3 regions of the Paenibacillus sp. FSL H7-0756 genome follow, and region 2 is predicted to be linked to each of the others. Evidence: riboswitches for the same ligand, from Rfam matches in the RefSeq annotation. Region 2 holds a riboswitch; each other region holds the start of a gene.

What was found. Region 2 has a riboswitch for cyclic di-AMP ahead of NST04_RS13780 (hypothetical protein). Riboswitches for the same ligand answer to the same signal wherever they lie in the genome.
Region 1: linked by a shared signal. The riboswitch ahead of NST04_RS19415 (alpha/beta fold hydrolase) and the one ahead of NST04_RS13780 (hypothetical protein) in region 2 are both predicted to bind cyclic di-AMP.
Region 3: linked by a shared signal. The riboswitch ahead of NST04_RS00790 (hypothetical protein) and the one ahead of NST04_RS13780 (hypothetical protein) in region 2 are both predicted to bind cyclic di-AMP.

The regions. Positions count from the first base shown of each region.
Region 1 is NZ_JBBOVT010000002.1:588,185-593,532, forward strand. It holds gene NST04_RS19400 (arsenite methyltransferase) at 1-754, shown strand, start outside; gene NST04_RS19405 (arsinothricin resistance N-acetyltransferase ArsN1 family A) at 770-1,267, shown strand; gene NST04_RS19410 (TrkH family potassium uptake protein) at 1,349-2,707, opposite strand; gene NST04_RS19415 (alpha/beta fold hydrolase) at 2,787-3,599, opposite strand; cyclic di-AMP (ydaO/yuaA leader) riboswitch at 3,607-3,739, opposite strand; gene mnhG (monovalent cation/H(+) antiporter subunit G) at 3,737-4,096, opposite strand; gene NST04_RS19425 (Na(+)/H(+) antiporter subunit F1) at 4,086-4,379, opposite strand; gene NST04_RS19430 (Na+/H+ antiporter subunit E) at 4,379-4,861, opposite strand; gene NST04_RS19435 (Na+/H+ antiporter subunit D) at 4,867-5,348, opposite strand, start outside.
Region 2 is NZ_JBBOVT010000001.1:3,159,013-3,164,360, forward strand. It holds gene NST04_RS13770 (MMPL family transporter) at 1-1,104, opposite strand, end outside; gene NST04_RS13775 (TetR/AcrR family transcriptional regulator) at 1,134-1,760, opposite strand; cyclic di-AMP (ydaO/yuaA leader) riboswitch at 2,349-2,531, shown strand; gene NST04_RS13780 (hypothetical protein) at 3,019-3,573, shown strand; gene NST04_RS13785 (flotillin family protein) at 3,592-5,022, shown strand; gene NST04_RS13790 (alpha-galactosidase) at 5,205-5,348, opposite strand, start outside.
Region 3 is NZ_JBBOVT010000001.1:182,286-187,633, reverse strand. It holds gene NST04_RS00810 (hypothetical protein) at 1-26, shown strand, start outside; gene NST04_RS00805 (AraC family transcriptional regulator) at 104-997, opposite strand; gene NST04_RS00800 (family 43 glycosylhydrolase) at 1,137-2,795, shown strand; gene NST04_RS00795 (hypothetical protein) at 2,814-3,020, shown strand; gene NST04_RS00790 (hypothetical protein) at 3,452-3,907, opposite strand; cyclic di-AMP (ydaO/yuaA leader) riboswitch at 4,042-4,211, opposite strand; gene NST04_RS00785 (hypothetical protein) at 4,185-4,445, shown strand; gene NST04_RS00780 (WD40 repeat domain-containing protein) at 4,447-5,348, opposite strand, start outside.

The DNA.
Region 1 (5,348 bases), on a different contig from region 2:
AAATGTACGGGGACGTTATCAAACGATTGCTGTAAATAAGGTCGAACCTGCCTCTTCCTGCTGCTCCTCTGCTGATTATGATGCTATATCCGCTGAATTAGGGTATTCAAACGAAGATCTCGCTGCTGTTCCTGAAGGCGCAAATCTAGGACTTGGATGCGGCAACCCCCAGGCTATTGCTGAACTGCGGGCAGGTGAATATGTTATGGATCTCGGGAGCGGCGGCGGGTTCGATTGCTTCCTCGCTTCCCGGCAGGTAGGTGAACAAGGCCATGTTATCGGTGTAGATATGACTCCTGAGATGATTAGCCGGGCAAGAGATAATGCCATTAAAGGTAAGTTTAATAATACCGAATTCAGGTTGGGAGAAATTGAACATCTTCCGGCGGCCGACAATTCGGTTAATGTCATAATCTCCAACTGTGTGATTAACCTCTCGCCTGATAAGCAGCAAGTATTCCGTGAAGCCTATCGCGTACTTATGCCCGGAGGGCGTCTGGCCATCTCTGATATTGTAACTACAGCTGAGCTACCCCCCGAGATCAAAAATGACCTGGGCGAATTATATTCGGGTTGTATCTCCGGGGCCTCTTTCATTTCTGATCTGGAGATGATGCTTCAGGAAAGCGGCTTTACTGAGATCCATATTGAGCCCAAAGACGAATCCAGAACATTTATCAAAGATTGGGTTCCCGGTGCGAACGTTGAGCAATACATCGTCTCTACTGTGATTAAAGCGAGAAAACAATCTTAAGGGGATGTTCAATTGATCACTACATTAACTGTTCGTCAGGCCACACCAGAAGATATCGGTAGTATCCTCCGAATCTATAATCAGGGAATCGAGGATCGAATCGCTACACTTGAAACAGAGACGAAAGATTTCTCTTATATGGAGGCGTGGTTCAAAGATCATCAAGGCCGCTATAGCGTTATTGTAGCGGAACGAGAAGGTGAAGTGATTGGCTGGGCCTCCCTGAATCCCTATTCCCTCCGCTGCGCTTATAACGGGGTAGCTGACCTGTCCGTTTACATTGATCGCCGCTTCCGTGGCCAAGGTGTAGGCAACTCGCTCCTGGATTCTTTGCACAAGGTGGCCAAGGAAAATAGCTTTTATAAAATCGTTCTCTTTACCTTCCCGTTTAATGAGAGTGGTCAAGGGTTGTATCGGAAGATGGGCTACCGGCAGGTTGGTCTATTGGAGAAGCAGGGGATTATAGACAAAACGTTTATTGATGTGATGATTATGGAGAAGCTTCTACTATAAAAATGAAGATAAAAAAGGAGAAGTTCTACCCGTAAACGGAAGAACTTCTCCTTTCAATCAGTTCCAACTACTCCTTACTTACTAACCAATCAGCAACTTGTCCTCTGGGTAACGGTACTTCTGTTTAACACTTTTTTGTGCCAAGGCAAAGGCTAAGGTTAAAGGGCCCAGTCTCCCAATATACATTATAACTATGATGATACATTTACCAATTGGTGACAGATCAGGGGTTAAGCCCATGGACATGCCCACGGTTCCAAAGGCTGATGTAGCTTCAAATAAAAGAGCAAGAATATCCGTATGGCGGGTATATTCAGTAATTGTTAATAAAAAGGTTGCTCCAAGAACAAGGCCTAAGGAGATGGTCATTACAGCCAGTGATCTGAAAATAAGATCTTGAGGTATCCGTTTTTTTAGCAGCTGCACATCAGCATTCCCCTTGATGGTTGAGAAGATGCTTAATATGAGTACCGCAAAGGTGGTCGTCTTGATCCCCCCGCCTGTCGAGCCTGATGAAGCTCCTATGAACATCAGAAAGATCATAAAGAACTGGGACGCCGGTAACATCGCACCAATATCAATGGAGTTGAAACCCGCTGTGCGGGTAACCACTCCCTGGAAATATCCACCCCAGATTCTTTCCCCCCATGTGAGTGTACCAAATGTTCTGGTATTAAAAAGCTCAAAGACAAATATGACCAGAAACCCTGCAAAACAAAGCACTCCTGAAGTGATTAGCACGATTTTTGTGTGAAAAGACAGAGCCTTCCAGCTTCTCTTGCGGTATAGATCCAGAATCACAATAAATCCAATTCCACCAATGATAAATAAAAATGAAATGACAATATTGACTAACGGATCACCAACATACCGGCTCAGACTATCCGACCATAATGAAAAACCTGCGTTATTAAAGGCCGAGATGGAATGGAAAATTCCATAATATAGGGCTTTGGCAACACCCAGGTCATTCGCCCACCGGATGGTCAACAACAATGCCCCAAGAGTTTCGAAGATAAATGAGATTAGTACAATGCTTAGTGATAGCCGGACGACCCCTTGTGTTTCAACGGAGTTCGAAGATTGCTGGATGAGTAAACGCTCCTTCAGCCCAATCTTCTTCCCCAGAATTACGGCAATTAGAACACTGAACGTCATGAATCCTAATCCTCCGATTTGAATGAGGAGCAGGATAATGATTTGTCCAAAGTTGGAGAAGTCGGTTCCTGTATCCAGCACCACCAGTCCAGTGACACACACAGCTGAAGTTGAGGTAAATAATGCATTTAGCCATCCCACACTAGTTCCGGTGGATGAAGATACCGGTAAGGACAACATAATTGTCCCCAGAATGATGGTTACAGCAAAACCTAAAAGAATAATTCTTGATGAGGTTAGACTGAGTTTTCGAGTAAACCAAAGGTACCTTTTTGTAAACATATCACTGGCTCCTGTAATGATTCTTTTCGTAAATAAACAGCGCTGCGTCACCTTCAAGGGTGTGTGTCCAGTGAGAGTATCAGCCAGGTAGCTCTTGTTGAAAACACTGTTGATCCTTTAGATAATCGAGCAAAAGCCGGTTAAATAATTGCGGTTGACATAGGTGACTAGGATACATGGCATTCTCGATGATCGCTAAATGAGCTTTGGGATACTTAGCCGCTGTTTTTTTAACTTGCTCTAACACCCGCTCATTGTGATTACCTGACACGATCAGCACCGGAATTTGCAGCCGCAGCGCAAACCCGTAACCGTCCGAATACTTCAACGCCATGCGTTGCTTAATCCATTCTGTCGTCCGTTTATGCATAAGCTCTTTTCTCAAGATATGGTAAGCCAAGAGCCATCTGTGATAGGTGATACGTAAAGGCTTGATAAACATTTCAGCAGGGAGATAATGAGAAATCCAGGCACAGAACTGCAACGCTTCTTTCAACTTACTTCCGCTAGCAGAGTAATCACCTTGAAAATAACTATCCACCAAAATCATGGTAATCACCCGCTCAGGGAATAGATAGGCGAACTTCTGGGCAAGTATAGCTCCACTGGAGCAGGCTACAATTACAATCTTTTCTACATCCAGCTTATCTAATAATGCCTTTAGATCCTCAACTTGAGTGTCTACGATCCGGCCAATCTCAACATTCATCTTCCCTGACAGCCCGTTTCCTCTTAGATCATAGACAATTACTTTCGCGCGCTTACTGAAATATTCCGCCTGTGGTTCAAAAAGATGGTGGGAGGTCGAATAATCATGGATAAAAACGATGGGCAGACCGCTACCCGATATCTCATAATACAAGGTTGTTCCGTTGACATCAACAATAGGCACTGCAGGATTCCCCTCTCATGAACGCTTACGGGGTTAGCTGACGGATTCGGACCTGAGTAGCCCTACTCGATATTCTCGAGATTCACCCCGGAACTTTTGGTTCCCCCGTTTCCTTTACAGGAATTCAGCGGCAAATATCATTTCTCAGATTGCTCCTTACTTCTTTCCTTATGGGTCAGCAGATCATCCTGTACGCTGTTTTTCCACAAGGGAACGCCCGAACGGTAGGCCGCCCGGCCATTTAGATGGCCTGCGACCGGCGAAGTGATGAATACAAAAAGAATCGCCAGCAGCAGCTTGACACTGATCTCTCCATCTTTGAACCAAAAGTAAAGGAAGCCGCCGCCCAGTAAACATAACACCCCGAACGTTGCGCTTTTGGTGGCCGCATGTGAACGCAGATAGACATCGGGCAGCCGGATCAGGCCAAAGGCACTGATGCCGCAAAAAATGGCGCCCAGCACCACTAGAATCGAGCTAAACAACTCACCTGTCATGCAGTTCCCCTCCTTCTTCCACAACAACCCCACGTTCGATATACCTTGCGAGTGCAGTGGTTCCAATAAACGTCAGAATACCTATAACCAGAATTACCTCAAGAAAATTGCGGGTATCCAGCAGCATACTAATGACAGTAATCATAGCCAGTACATGAATGCCTATCGTATCTAGGGCGGCCACCCTATCCGAACGGGTAGGTCCTTTCAGAAGCCGGAACAGGCACGCGAGTATGGCCATTCCCAGAATGATCAATGCGGTAGTTAATAGTACGGAGACCATCAGCGGGTCACCTCCATGATCACTTGTTCGAAATTACCCCGGATCTGCTTCACCATTTCCTCAGCATCTTTGATGTCAATGGCATGAATAAATAGGGTCTTCCCATCCCTCGACACATCAAGGGTCAGCGTGCCAGGAGTCAGACATATTAGACAAGACAACAGTGTAACTTCCCAGGCTGAGGTTAACGCCGTCTCATAGGCGAATATTCCAGGGCGGATCGCCAGCTTCGGACGAAGAATATGATAAATTACCACAAAGTTCGAGATGGTCAATTCGCGGATAAAGATCAGCAGCAGCTTGAATATGGACCATAGGCGTTTTAAATAAAATGGCCGGGCCTGAGGCTTGGATCTTCTGAATAACAGCAGCATCCCTATGCCGAGCAGAAACCCGATAAGAAAAGTGGCGCCGGAGCTGCTATTATTGATTGCCATCCACAATAAAGCAACTAACAGATTAAACAAGAATTGTAGAGCCATTATATCTACTCCTTCAGTATGGCTTGAATGTATTCCGCAGGTGAAGCCAGAACCTCTCCGGCCTGTGCTACATAGGCATATAGAGCATCTGCTCCAATACCCATTGCAATGACAAGCACAAGCAGTGCAGCGGCGACAGCAGAAGCTCTCTTCAGGTTCACAGCAGGCAGTTCTCTCTGAGGTTCATTTCCCCAGAAGGCCAGCCTGAACATCTTGATTAAGGAATACAGCACCATAAAGCTTGAGCCGAGACCGATAAGAGACAGTGTCAGCATACCGGCATCCAAAGCTCCGCGGATGATCAGCAGCTTTCCGGCAAAACCGCTCAGCGGCGGAATCCCCACCAGAGCAAGGGTCAATATAAAGAACATCCAGCCCAGGAGCGGGTATTTCTTAATCATGCCTCCCATTCCACTCAAACGATCTGTTCCTGCTGCGGAGATGATTAATCCGCCCAGTATAAACAGGAGCCCTTTAGCCAGCATAT
Region 2 (5,348 bases):
CAGACCCGCGAAGAATACAGCACTGCCTGCGGTGCCCAGAGCACGGCTGGCTGCTTCCGCTGCGCTTAATTTCTCATCCAGGATCAGACGGCGTTGCCGGTTCACAATGAACAGCGAGTAGTCGATCCCTACGGCGAGACCGATCATCACGGCAAGAACCGGTGTAATATCGTTCATCTGGATCAGGCTGCCGAGGGCAAACGCACCTCCGACGCTAATGCCGACTCCGAGAAGCGCGGTCAGCAGCGGCAGGCCTGCGGCTACGACTGAGCCCAGTGTCAGGAACAATACGACGGCAGCAACGGCCACGCCGATCGCTTCTGTGGAGCCGATGGCCGGCATGCTTTTGAGCGAGTCGCTTGGAATCGCCGTAATGCCTGAACCGGACTGTTCGACCTCGGCTACGGTATCGATGATATTATCCGGCACATCCGATGGCAGAGATGTCTGCTGAACGGTGAACTGGAACTGGAACAGGGCAATGCTGCCGTCAGCCGACAGCATCACGCCGGGAACCGGCATCCCGTCGGCCATCAGCGGGCCGAACGGGGCTGCCTGAGCGGCAGCGCCCTGGCCCGCAGCGGCGGAAGGATCGGCGGCGGCGGCTTGGCCGGCAGCGGCGGAAGGGTCGGCGGCAGCTTGGCCGGCCGCAGCGGAAGGATCGGCAGCGGCGGAAGGATCGGCGGCAGCGCCCTGGCCCGCGGCGGCAGAAGGATCAGCGGCGGAAGGGTCAGCACCGGCGCCCTGGGCCGCCGCAGCCGCTTGGGCTGCCAGCTCCATAGGGTTGATGACATATTCCATGTTGTACACATCATTAATGGCCTTCAGGAGCAGCGCAGTACGCTCAGGCGTATCGAGACGTTCTCCTTCCGGAGCAGTGAAGGCGATGCTTGCCTGCCCTCCGGCAGCAGCGGGCAGCTCTTTTGTCAGCTTATCCAGCACTTTTTGCGACTCAGTGCCTTCAATTTTCATCTCAGAGCTGGATTGAATGCCGTTGACTCCAATCAGGGTGCCTACAACTCCGAGTACAATGATCCAGACTGCAATGAAGGCCCAAGGCTTGGCATAAGCAGATTTTCCTAAGCGGTATAGAAAGGTAGACATGTAATGGTTTCTCCTCTTTATCTGTGAATTTAGAAGCCGTTGCGTAAATAAGCAAACATGGAATTCAGGTATTGTTCAAACAGCATGGCATCGGAGCCTTCACTCAGCTGTTCGCCTGGCAGCATGACATTCAGCCGTCCGTCCAAGATAGGCACGAAGGCCCCATAGACAGCACCTACCAGCAGGTGGGTATATCCATCGGCATACCGTCCACGGGTGAACTGCTCCAGCGTGTCCTGGGCGGTGATCTGCAAATGCCGAAAGACATTGAGAATGTAAGGCTCCAGAGACGGATACTGATTCGCCAGGGAGACGAACTGCCGCAGCTTATGCAGGAACTCCGAGGTGAATTGCAGCTTCAGCAGATTGTACAGGGCATCGAGCGGTGTAGCATCGGGCGGCAGAGCAGCCAGCGGGTTATTTTCTTCCTCTTTCTCTTGGACAGCAATAATGCCAATGAAGTAGGCAGCGACTGCCTCTTCTTTACAGGAGAAGTAATTCGCAAAAGTCCGCCGGGAATACCCGGCCTTCTGAACAACATCGTCGACAATGAAGCCGTCCATGCCATGCTCAAGCGCAAGCTCGAAGGCCGCTACGGCTAAGGCGTAGGAGGTGGCTTCCTTTTTTTTGTCCCGCAAATTCAGTTTCGAATTCAAATTTCAACGTTCCTCCTTTCTTCAAAAGTTAAAGGCGCTATAGAATCTATAGATTCTATTATTGCTCAAAGGGAAAGATTGCACAATGAGCATCGAGTGACGGAAATGTGAATGTTTTAAATTTGTAATAATGAGCTGGAGAAAAAAGGTGGGGGATGAGGGATGAGTTAGGAGGAAGTCATTGTGAGGATAATGAGAAATGGTGGAGTAGGCGAGTAAGTGCGTAGGTACGTAGATGAGTAGGTGAGTAGATGAGTAGGTGAGTAGATGAGTAGGTGAGTAGGTGAGTAGGTGAGTAGGTGAGTAGGTGAGTAGGTGAGTAGGTGAGTAGGTGAGTAGGTGAGTAGATGAGTAGATGAGTAGATGACTAGGTGAGTAAGTGAGTAGGTGAGTAAGTGAGAGGATGAGTAATGTTGGTGTAAACAGACGATAGCGCGAGCAAATCCCCGGGCGGATAAGAGCAGAGCTGAAGAATGCGCCTTCATTCGCGAAGGGACAGCAATTTTGGCTTCTTTTGTCATCCGTGAGGTTTTACATTAAATGGCTGCAGGCGTAAGATTCAATCAACAACCGAATGAAATGACACTGTTCTTGAAATGGCTGAATTCCGTAACGGGAACGGGGGAACCAACTGGTGCAGGCGGCTTAAGGATGGGCTGCTGAGTACCCGGGGTGAATCCTTGCCAGCGTGCTACTATGGCTCTGGTGAGGTAGGGCAATCTCGCTGTCCGAATCCGTCAGCTAACCCCGTAAGCCTCGAAGAGAGAGGATGAGCGCCATGATCGATTAACCGACCACGGAGAGCCCTGCTGCTGCTGTGGTCTTTTTGTTGTGCAGGAAAGGGATAAATCCCACTAATTGCGCTGAAAATGGGCTGGATGCGGAAATGAGAGGGATTAATCCCTCAGATTGCGCTGAAAATGGGCTGGAGGTGGAAATGAGAGGGATTAATCCCTCAAATGCAGAGGAAAGTGGGAGGATGAAGAGCACAAGTGCACCTGAATCCCGGCAATGTTGGCTAAACGAGCAAATGAAGAGCACAAGTGCACCTGAATCCCGGCAATGCCAAGTTGCGTCTCAGCCCCTACTAACCAAGCAGCCTAAAGTGAAAATTAAAGGAAATAGTGACGGAGAGAAGCACAATTAAATCATATAACAACATTAATTAGTCAATTTAAATACGAATTAGTCTTGTATGTACCACATTAGTCTGTTTCCGCATCACCCAAATAGTCAGCTAATGCATCATCACATTACATTGAAAGGAGGGGTTACCATCGTTACTGTATTTATCGTCTGCTTCTGGGTGGGCCTCCTGCTTATCCTCAGCGGCAGCATTCATGGACATGGTCTGGCAGGCCACCTGCATGTCGGGGGCGGGGATGCGGGTGGACCGGGCTTCCTGCCGATTCTTCCGTTGATGGTGTTTGTCACCGTCTGGGGCGGCACGGGGTATATGCTTGTCAATTACAGCGGGATGCAATTGCTTGCCGTAGTGCTGGTCTGTACTTTGATTGCCCTGCTGCCGGGCATTCTGCTCTACACCGTGCTGGCACGGGTGATGACCCGGTATGACAGCAGTATGAGTGAACTGGATTATGATCCGGCCGGCCAGCTCGGGTATATCAGCATCGCCGCAGCGGATGGGGCTGTGGGAGAGATGAAGTATGTGCTGCACGGGACCATGCGCTCCATCGGCGTGCGGGCGGAATCCGGCCAGCAGCTGCTGCGGGGCGACCGGGTGATTATTGTGAAGACGGATAAGGGGATCGCAGCGGTCACTCTGTTCGAACGGGAAATGGAACATAACTAACGGGGAGTGTCGGAGCAAATGTTAATTTTATATGTAACCGGAGCTATTGTTGTAGTGATTCTGCTGGCGTTAACCAGTATTGTGACCGCGTATAAAAAGGTTCCGCCCAATCAGGCCATGATCGTATACGGTCTCGGCGGCAAAAGAGTGGTTCAGGGCGGCGGGACGTTCGTCATCCCCGGCTTTCAGAACAATAAAACCATCTCCATGATGCTGATGAGCTTCGATGTTATCCCGGCGCAGGCCATGTTCTCTCGTCAAGGCATCAAGCTGAACCTGGAGGCAGTCGCCCAAATTAAGATTAAAAGCGATCCAACCGCGATTCTCACTGCCAGTGAACAGTTCATTGACCGGCCGGAAGAGGACCGTGAGACGATTATTTTGCATTCGGTGGAGGGTCATCTGCGCGGCCTCATCGGCCAGCTCAGTGTAGAATCCATACTCAAGACCCCAGACGAAATCAACAGCAAGATGCGGGAGACCTGCTCAGAGGATCTCGACAAAATGGGGCTGGAGGTGGTCAGCTTCACCATCAAGAAGATTACCGACGACAAAGGGTACATCGACAATATGGGGGTGCCCGAGATTGAGCGTATCCGCCGCGACGCCAGTATTGCCAAGGCCGAAGCCGAACGCGACATTCAGATCAAGCAGGCCGAAGCGGAGAAGGAATCCTCCATTGCCAAAGCCAATGCCCATCAGGCGACCATAGAAGCGGGAACCGCCGCCCGTGCGAAGGAATCCCTGTTCGAGAAGGAGCTGAATATTAAGCAGGCGGATTTCAAGCTGGAGACCGAGGTGAAGAAGGCGCAAGCGGATCTGGCGTACGAATTGCAGCAGAACAAGATCAAGCAGTCACTGGTTACGGAACAGGTGAAAATCACTCAGATGGAGGCCGAAGCCAACCGCACAGTCCGGGAGATTGAGGTCGAGCTGAAGCAGAAGGAGCTGGAGGCGACGGTAATCAAGCCTGCCCAGGCGGAGAATCAGGCGACGATCATGAGAGCAGAAGCCGCCAAGCAGCGGCAGATTCTGGAGGCGGAAGCCGAGGCAGCTACCACAACCAAGCGCGGACTGGCAACAGCAGAGGCGGAGCTGGCAAAAGGGAAGGCGAATGCAGAGATCGTACAGCTCGCCGGAGCGGCGGAAGCGGGAGCACTACAGAAGAAGGCTGAGGCGTACAAACAGTTCACTCAAGCTGCCCTGACCGTGGAATTTCTGAAAATCCTGCCGGAGCTGGCTGAGAAAATCGCCTCCCCGCTAGCCAAGGTAGACAAGATCACGGTCATCTCTCAGGACGGCGCTTCCTCTGGCGTGAACAAAATTACCGGCGATATCGCCAAAATCATGGCCCAGGTGCCTGAGCTGACCAAGACACTTACCGGCATGGACGTAACAGAGGCGCTCAGCGGGTTATTTGGCCGGGATCATGAACATGGACAGGAGTAGATGAGGAATAGGGGGAGGTAGTAAGTAGTTAATGAACCGGCAGCAAAGCCGCCTTCCTGACTGCATCTCTCCACCAAAAAAACAGGCGTCAATCTCCAAAAGGAGGCTGACGCCTGTGGTATGCCTTAAGCAGTACGAAGCTGTACGAAGCAGCAGCCTTATAATGAAAAGCAAGCTGTAGATCAGCGCTGCACCGCTCTCAGGCGGTAAGTGCAGCTTGCGTAATCTCCGCGCAGGTCGGAGACTACAAGGCCGATGCGCATCAGGCGGTCGCCGCCGAGCGGTGTACCGTCAAAGGCCGTCTGGAACGGACCGGAGCTATCGCC
Region 3 (5,348 bases), 3.0 Mb from region 2:
GTAAATCTAAGAAACGCAGCGAATAAGACGAAGCTGTAACCATGATATATAAAGCGCGCAACAACAAAACACCCACTGCCCCATAAAGGCAGGTGGGTGTTTGCTATACACTATTATTTTTACGAAAGTCAGAAGGGTTAATTCCCGTCCATCTTTTGAATTGTCTGCTGAAGTGGGAGAGGTTCTTGTAGCCTAAACGGTTTGAAATCTCATTTAAAGATATCCTGGGCTGCTGGAGTAATATTTTGGCCTCCTGCAGCTTTAAGTCAGACAGATAGGTGCGGGGCGACATTTTATATATTTTTTGAAATACCTCTAATCCGTAGTTGGGGCTGATCCCAAGCGAAGCGATGATGGGCTGGATGTGAAGGGTGTAATCTGAATTTCCCTGGGCGCAATTTGTCTTAAAAGCCCGCTTGATGGCTTCGGCAATTTCTTTGGCGTATTTCGCAGTGGTCATGGACTGCTTAGTACGTGTCTCCGTCTGAACCGGCTGGATATCTACTAGCACCTCCAATAATTCGAACAAGACCATTTGTGCTTTTAGCTTCGCCTTGGTGAACGACAACTCAGGCTCATGCAGAATATCGATCCATTTTTGAAGGCATTGTTTCAACGGGTCATGATACGTATTGGAGGGCTTATAGACCCAATCGCAGTTTTTTAGTATTTTCATCCGCAAGGAGGGCTCGTCTATATCGAAATGCGCACAGAAATAGGTCATCGATGTAGCGGAAATACACTTATTCGTATGCTCGAACCCAGGCGGAATCAGCAGAATATCATCACGGTTCACAATGAATTGTTCATGATCCGTCCTTGTCTCTTGAGCACCATCCAGCACAATCAGAATCTCAAAGGCATGGTGGGATTCTGTCATCATGCTCCAATCGGCAGGAACGGTCTGTGTATGTGCGCCAAAAAAACGTATATTCCAATCAATGCGCGGCAGCAGCAGCGTCTGTGCACCTGTGAGCTGGCTATTCCTATGTTCCAATTTGCAGCACCTGCCTTTGATCTGGGTAAATCTAGCCGTAATCATCCCATCGCATAAGGACGTTACTAGTTATTATAATATACATAGACAATAGGAAAAGGGTAAATAATATGGCTAAACAGCGAAGGGAAGCAAATCAATGACGAAGATTAATAATCCTATAATCCCTGGAATGGCACCAGATCCCTCTATTATTAGAGTGGATGATGTGTATTATATTGCGACATCCACGTTTCACTGGAATCCCGGCATTCAAATTTTCCAATCAACAGATCTGGCCAATTGGGAGCTGACTGCCTTCGCACTGAATAAAGGGGAAGTCAATCTAAGGGGGACAAATACTCCAGCCGGGATCTGGGCGCCGCATCTATCCTATGATTCCAGGACGAAGCGGTACTGGTTAGCCTATTCTCATATGTTAAACATGGCAGGCCGTGAATTCAACTCGGATTCCTATGCCATGTGGGCGGAAGATATCCATGGCCCTTGGTCGGAGCCCATCTATCTGACATCCATAGGGTTCGATCCGGCGCTTTTCCATGATGAAGATGGCAAACACTTTGTGTCCATTCTTGAATGGGAGACCCGTGAAGGGTACCAAGCGCCTGGACATATTGTGATCGCTGAATTTGATTTGAATGCGGGGAAGCTGGTTGGACAATGGCACCGTGTGACGCAAGGCTTCACCAGCCGCGGCTGTGCTGAAGCACCGCAGATCTATAAATATAGAGATATGTACTATCTGCTATTAGCAGCTGGCGGAACGGGTTATGCTCATGGTGTTGAGATTGGGCGTGCGGAGCATATATTTGGTCCCTATGAACCGCATCCGTCGGGGGAGCCGATCATCACCTCCTCGCCGCGCCATTTATTTTCACTGGGTAATCCGGATGCCGGGCATTTTGAGATGTATAATCCAGGTTCAATCATGCAAAAAGCAGGTCACGGCTCATTAGTTCAAACCCAAACAGGCGAATGGTACATTGCCCATCTAATGTCACGGCCAGTGGAAGGAACGCTACTGAATCCATTAGGCCGCGAAACCTCGATTCAAAAAATGCATTGGACAGAGGCTGGCTGGCTGGAAATGAAGGATGGATCGAATGTAGCCAAAATGGAAGTTGAGGGGTTAGCAGGTGTTGAACTAGAGGGGGACAGACTCTCTCATGACGTATTTGATGATTTTAACCAGGAGCACTATGATATTCACTTTCTGACTCCATACCGGGAGCAGCAAGCAGCATGGGTGAATACGGTTGAACGTCCGGGTTACTTACGCATTCATGGAGAGAATTCATTCTTCTCACAGATTAATCCGGCGATGTTGGCCACGCGTGCAACCTCCCTCCATTATGAAGTTCAGACCAAGGTGGAGTTTCATCCCGATCATTATTCGGAAACGGCGGGGATGGGGCTATACTATGATTCGAATAATTGGCTGTACGTTCACTTGACCCACTCCGAATCAGAGGGCACCGTTCTATCTGTACTACAGGCCAAGCTGGGAGAACGTATTGAGCTGGTCCACCATTACATTCCAGTCCCTGAAGACACAGCAGAGCTCAAGCTTATCTATCATTCAGGCATCGCGAGTATCCTTTACCGCTTCAGGGATAACGGGGATTGGCAAGCTTTTGTAGAGAATATCGATGCTCTCTATTTGTCGGATGAAGGCGTGAACGGAGAGCCCGGGGAGATTGGCGGATTTACAGGCTTGTTCAATTTCATCGGTTCCGTGGATGCCCACCAGCATGACTCCTTCGCTGATTTTGAGTACTATAGAGTTAAGAATTACTAACAGGAGTGGTGAATGGTTGTGAAGAAAAGTAGACAAACCCCCGTGCTGGTCGCGGCCTCGATCCTGCTCATCATTATCAGCAGCCTGATCCCCTCGGAGCAGTCGGCTTGGCTGGGGGCGTTACAGACCCTTATGCTGGGAGCCGGATTGCTCGGCTGCTGTATGGCCTTTTGGCGGTTTGCCAAGGGCGGTAAGGATGGTAGGAGTGGGAAAGGCAAGAGCTGAGTTCTAGGTAATGGACGGTTGGCGAAGACTGGATCGATGCATCGGATGGTTGAGCTATGTAAGGTGAGCCAGGCACAGTATGGGTGCGTGCTGGTGCTGAGAGTCAAGGACTAAGTCGCGGCGGATGTCGCGGCTTTTTTGTTTTGTAGGCGGACTCAGAGGCCCTTATTTTGTGAAAAGACCGATTATCTCCCCGTTGCGGACTGAGAGGACGTTAAGAGGCTGGGTGGAGCGAAAAATGAGGCATGGGTACATTAAGCGCCTCTCAGTCCGCATGGACTTCAGAATGGTCCCATTTGCCAAAATAGCGGATCTGTAGTCCGCAGCCCGCCCGCCACATCAGACTCCTTCTGCCGCATCCGTATCCTGATTCCGCCACATCCAACTCATTCCGCCGCACTCATTCCTATAGCCCATGCTAATCCCCCGACTCATCCCGCCGAAGGGCGGTGGACCGCAGGCAAGGCCGAATGTGCGGCTGCCATCTGTTCGCGTATTCCTCTTAGCCGGGCCTTCAGCTCGGGAATGCTGCACTCCAGGATCAGGCTGATGTCGGGCAGGGGGAGCTGGATGCCGTACCATAAGGCACTGGCGACATGATCGTCCCATTTAAGCAGGGCAGGAGCGCAGCGGCTACGATCCCGGGTGAGCATGGCACATTGGCGGATGCACTCTCTGTAGGCAGCCGCAGCAGCACCGTCCCCGGAGAGGCTGCCCTTCAGCCATAGTGGATGGAGTGCCACGAAGGTGGCGGTGGTTGCTTGTTCGGCACGGGCGCCTTTTTCCAGCAGCAGACAGCTAAGCGCATAGACGGGCCCGCTATATTGCTGGGTGTAGTGGTTGAATCCGGCAGCAGCTGTTAGTTTGGGCGGTAAGGGGTCAGGCATGTGGTCACGTTCCTTTCTGAATCTATACTGTGCAGTTCATTCCAGTGCGCAAAAAACCGCAGGCAGAGGAGGACCTCTGCCTGCGGTTTTGGGTAACAGGCATAAGACGCCTGGCACAAAAGCTTGGCGGATCAGGGCTCTCTCCTTACGCTTACGAGGTTAGCTGTCGGATTCGGACGGTGAGAGTCGCCCTACCTGCCGGAGACCTGCGCGTGGCATTCTCCTTCGGATTCACCCCAAGTCGGCCAGACGGCCGGATGGTTCCCCCGTTTTCCACATGACGGAAATTCAGCGTGCATGCATTGCTCATTTTCATGAATACACTCATTTGCTTTCAACACGAATCATACACTTTTCGGAGGTGGGTTGTAAAAATGGAAAAGAGTGCTATTCGCCTTATTTTCAGCAAATGGCTGAATGGCTGTGCATAGGGAAGCCAAAACTCACATTTGTAGCAGATTATCTGCCATTTATCTCGCTCAAGCGCTGTTTTTTATTTTTGGCAGACGGCGGTGGGGATGAAGGCCCCTTGTATTAGACTACCACCACAGCGGAACCTTCTGATTCTTCCAGGCAATGATCCGCTTCACCTCACGAACGGTTCCTGTTGTAATCGCATAGTTGCTTCGCTGCGCTGCATGAAGGTCCAGGAAGTGCAGCATCCCTCCATAAGTCCCTACAGCCAGCAGAGTCTCATCCCGATTGACAGCTAAGCCTGAAATAGTGCTTCCGGCATAATAACGCCACAGCTCCCGCCCCTCTGCATCAATGAGCCTCAAGTAGCCATAGGCATCGCCAATCACAACACCATTCTTCAGCGCTGCCGCCGCATACACCCGGGCTTCCTCGTTAACAAGCGGATATTCCTGATCTGCCGGGAGTTCTCCTCCTTCCACATCTTCAAGGGGAACGGCAAGGGTAACGCCATTATAGAAGTGGCAGGAATTGTACCATACGCTATGCTGGTCCTTTGTAAATATTGTATAGTGCGGGTAACTGGATTCCGGATTGAATAGGTGAACCTGCCCTGAAGTTGTGTCATATAAAAGATGATCACTGCCCTGGCTGCCATAGGCAATCCATCTTCCATCCGGAGAGACGGCACCATGCGGCATGTCAATTTCAATATGCTCCAGCTCATCTGCTTTATATTCTTCGAGATCCGGATGCAGCAGCTTCACCTCCCAGGGCTTCTCCTGCGATTGCTGGACCAGGAAAATCCCCTGGCTCGTAACAAGCAATAACGCCCCGCCCCCGTTAAAAGGAATGACCTGCTCCAAGGGTAACGCCTGGTCCAGGCTCTCTATGTCCAAGACGGGAAAGTCCGGGTCCAGTGCTTGAATCGTTCCATTCAGCTCACGCCATGAGAGGGTGGCTACAACTGTACCCTGAAGTGTGCTGTTCATAGAATGCATAATGGTAATCCCCTGAGTTCCGGCGA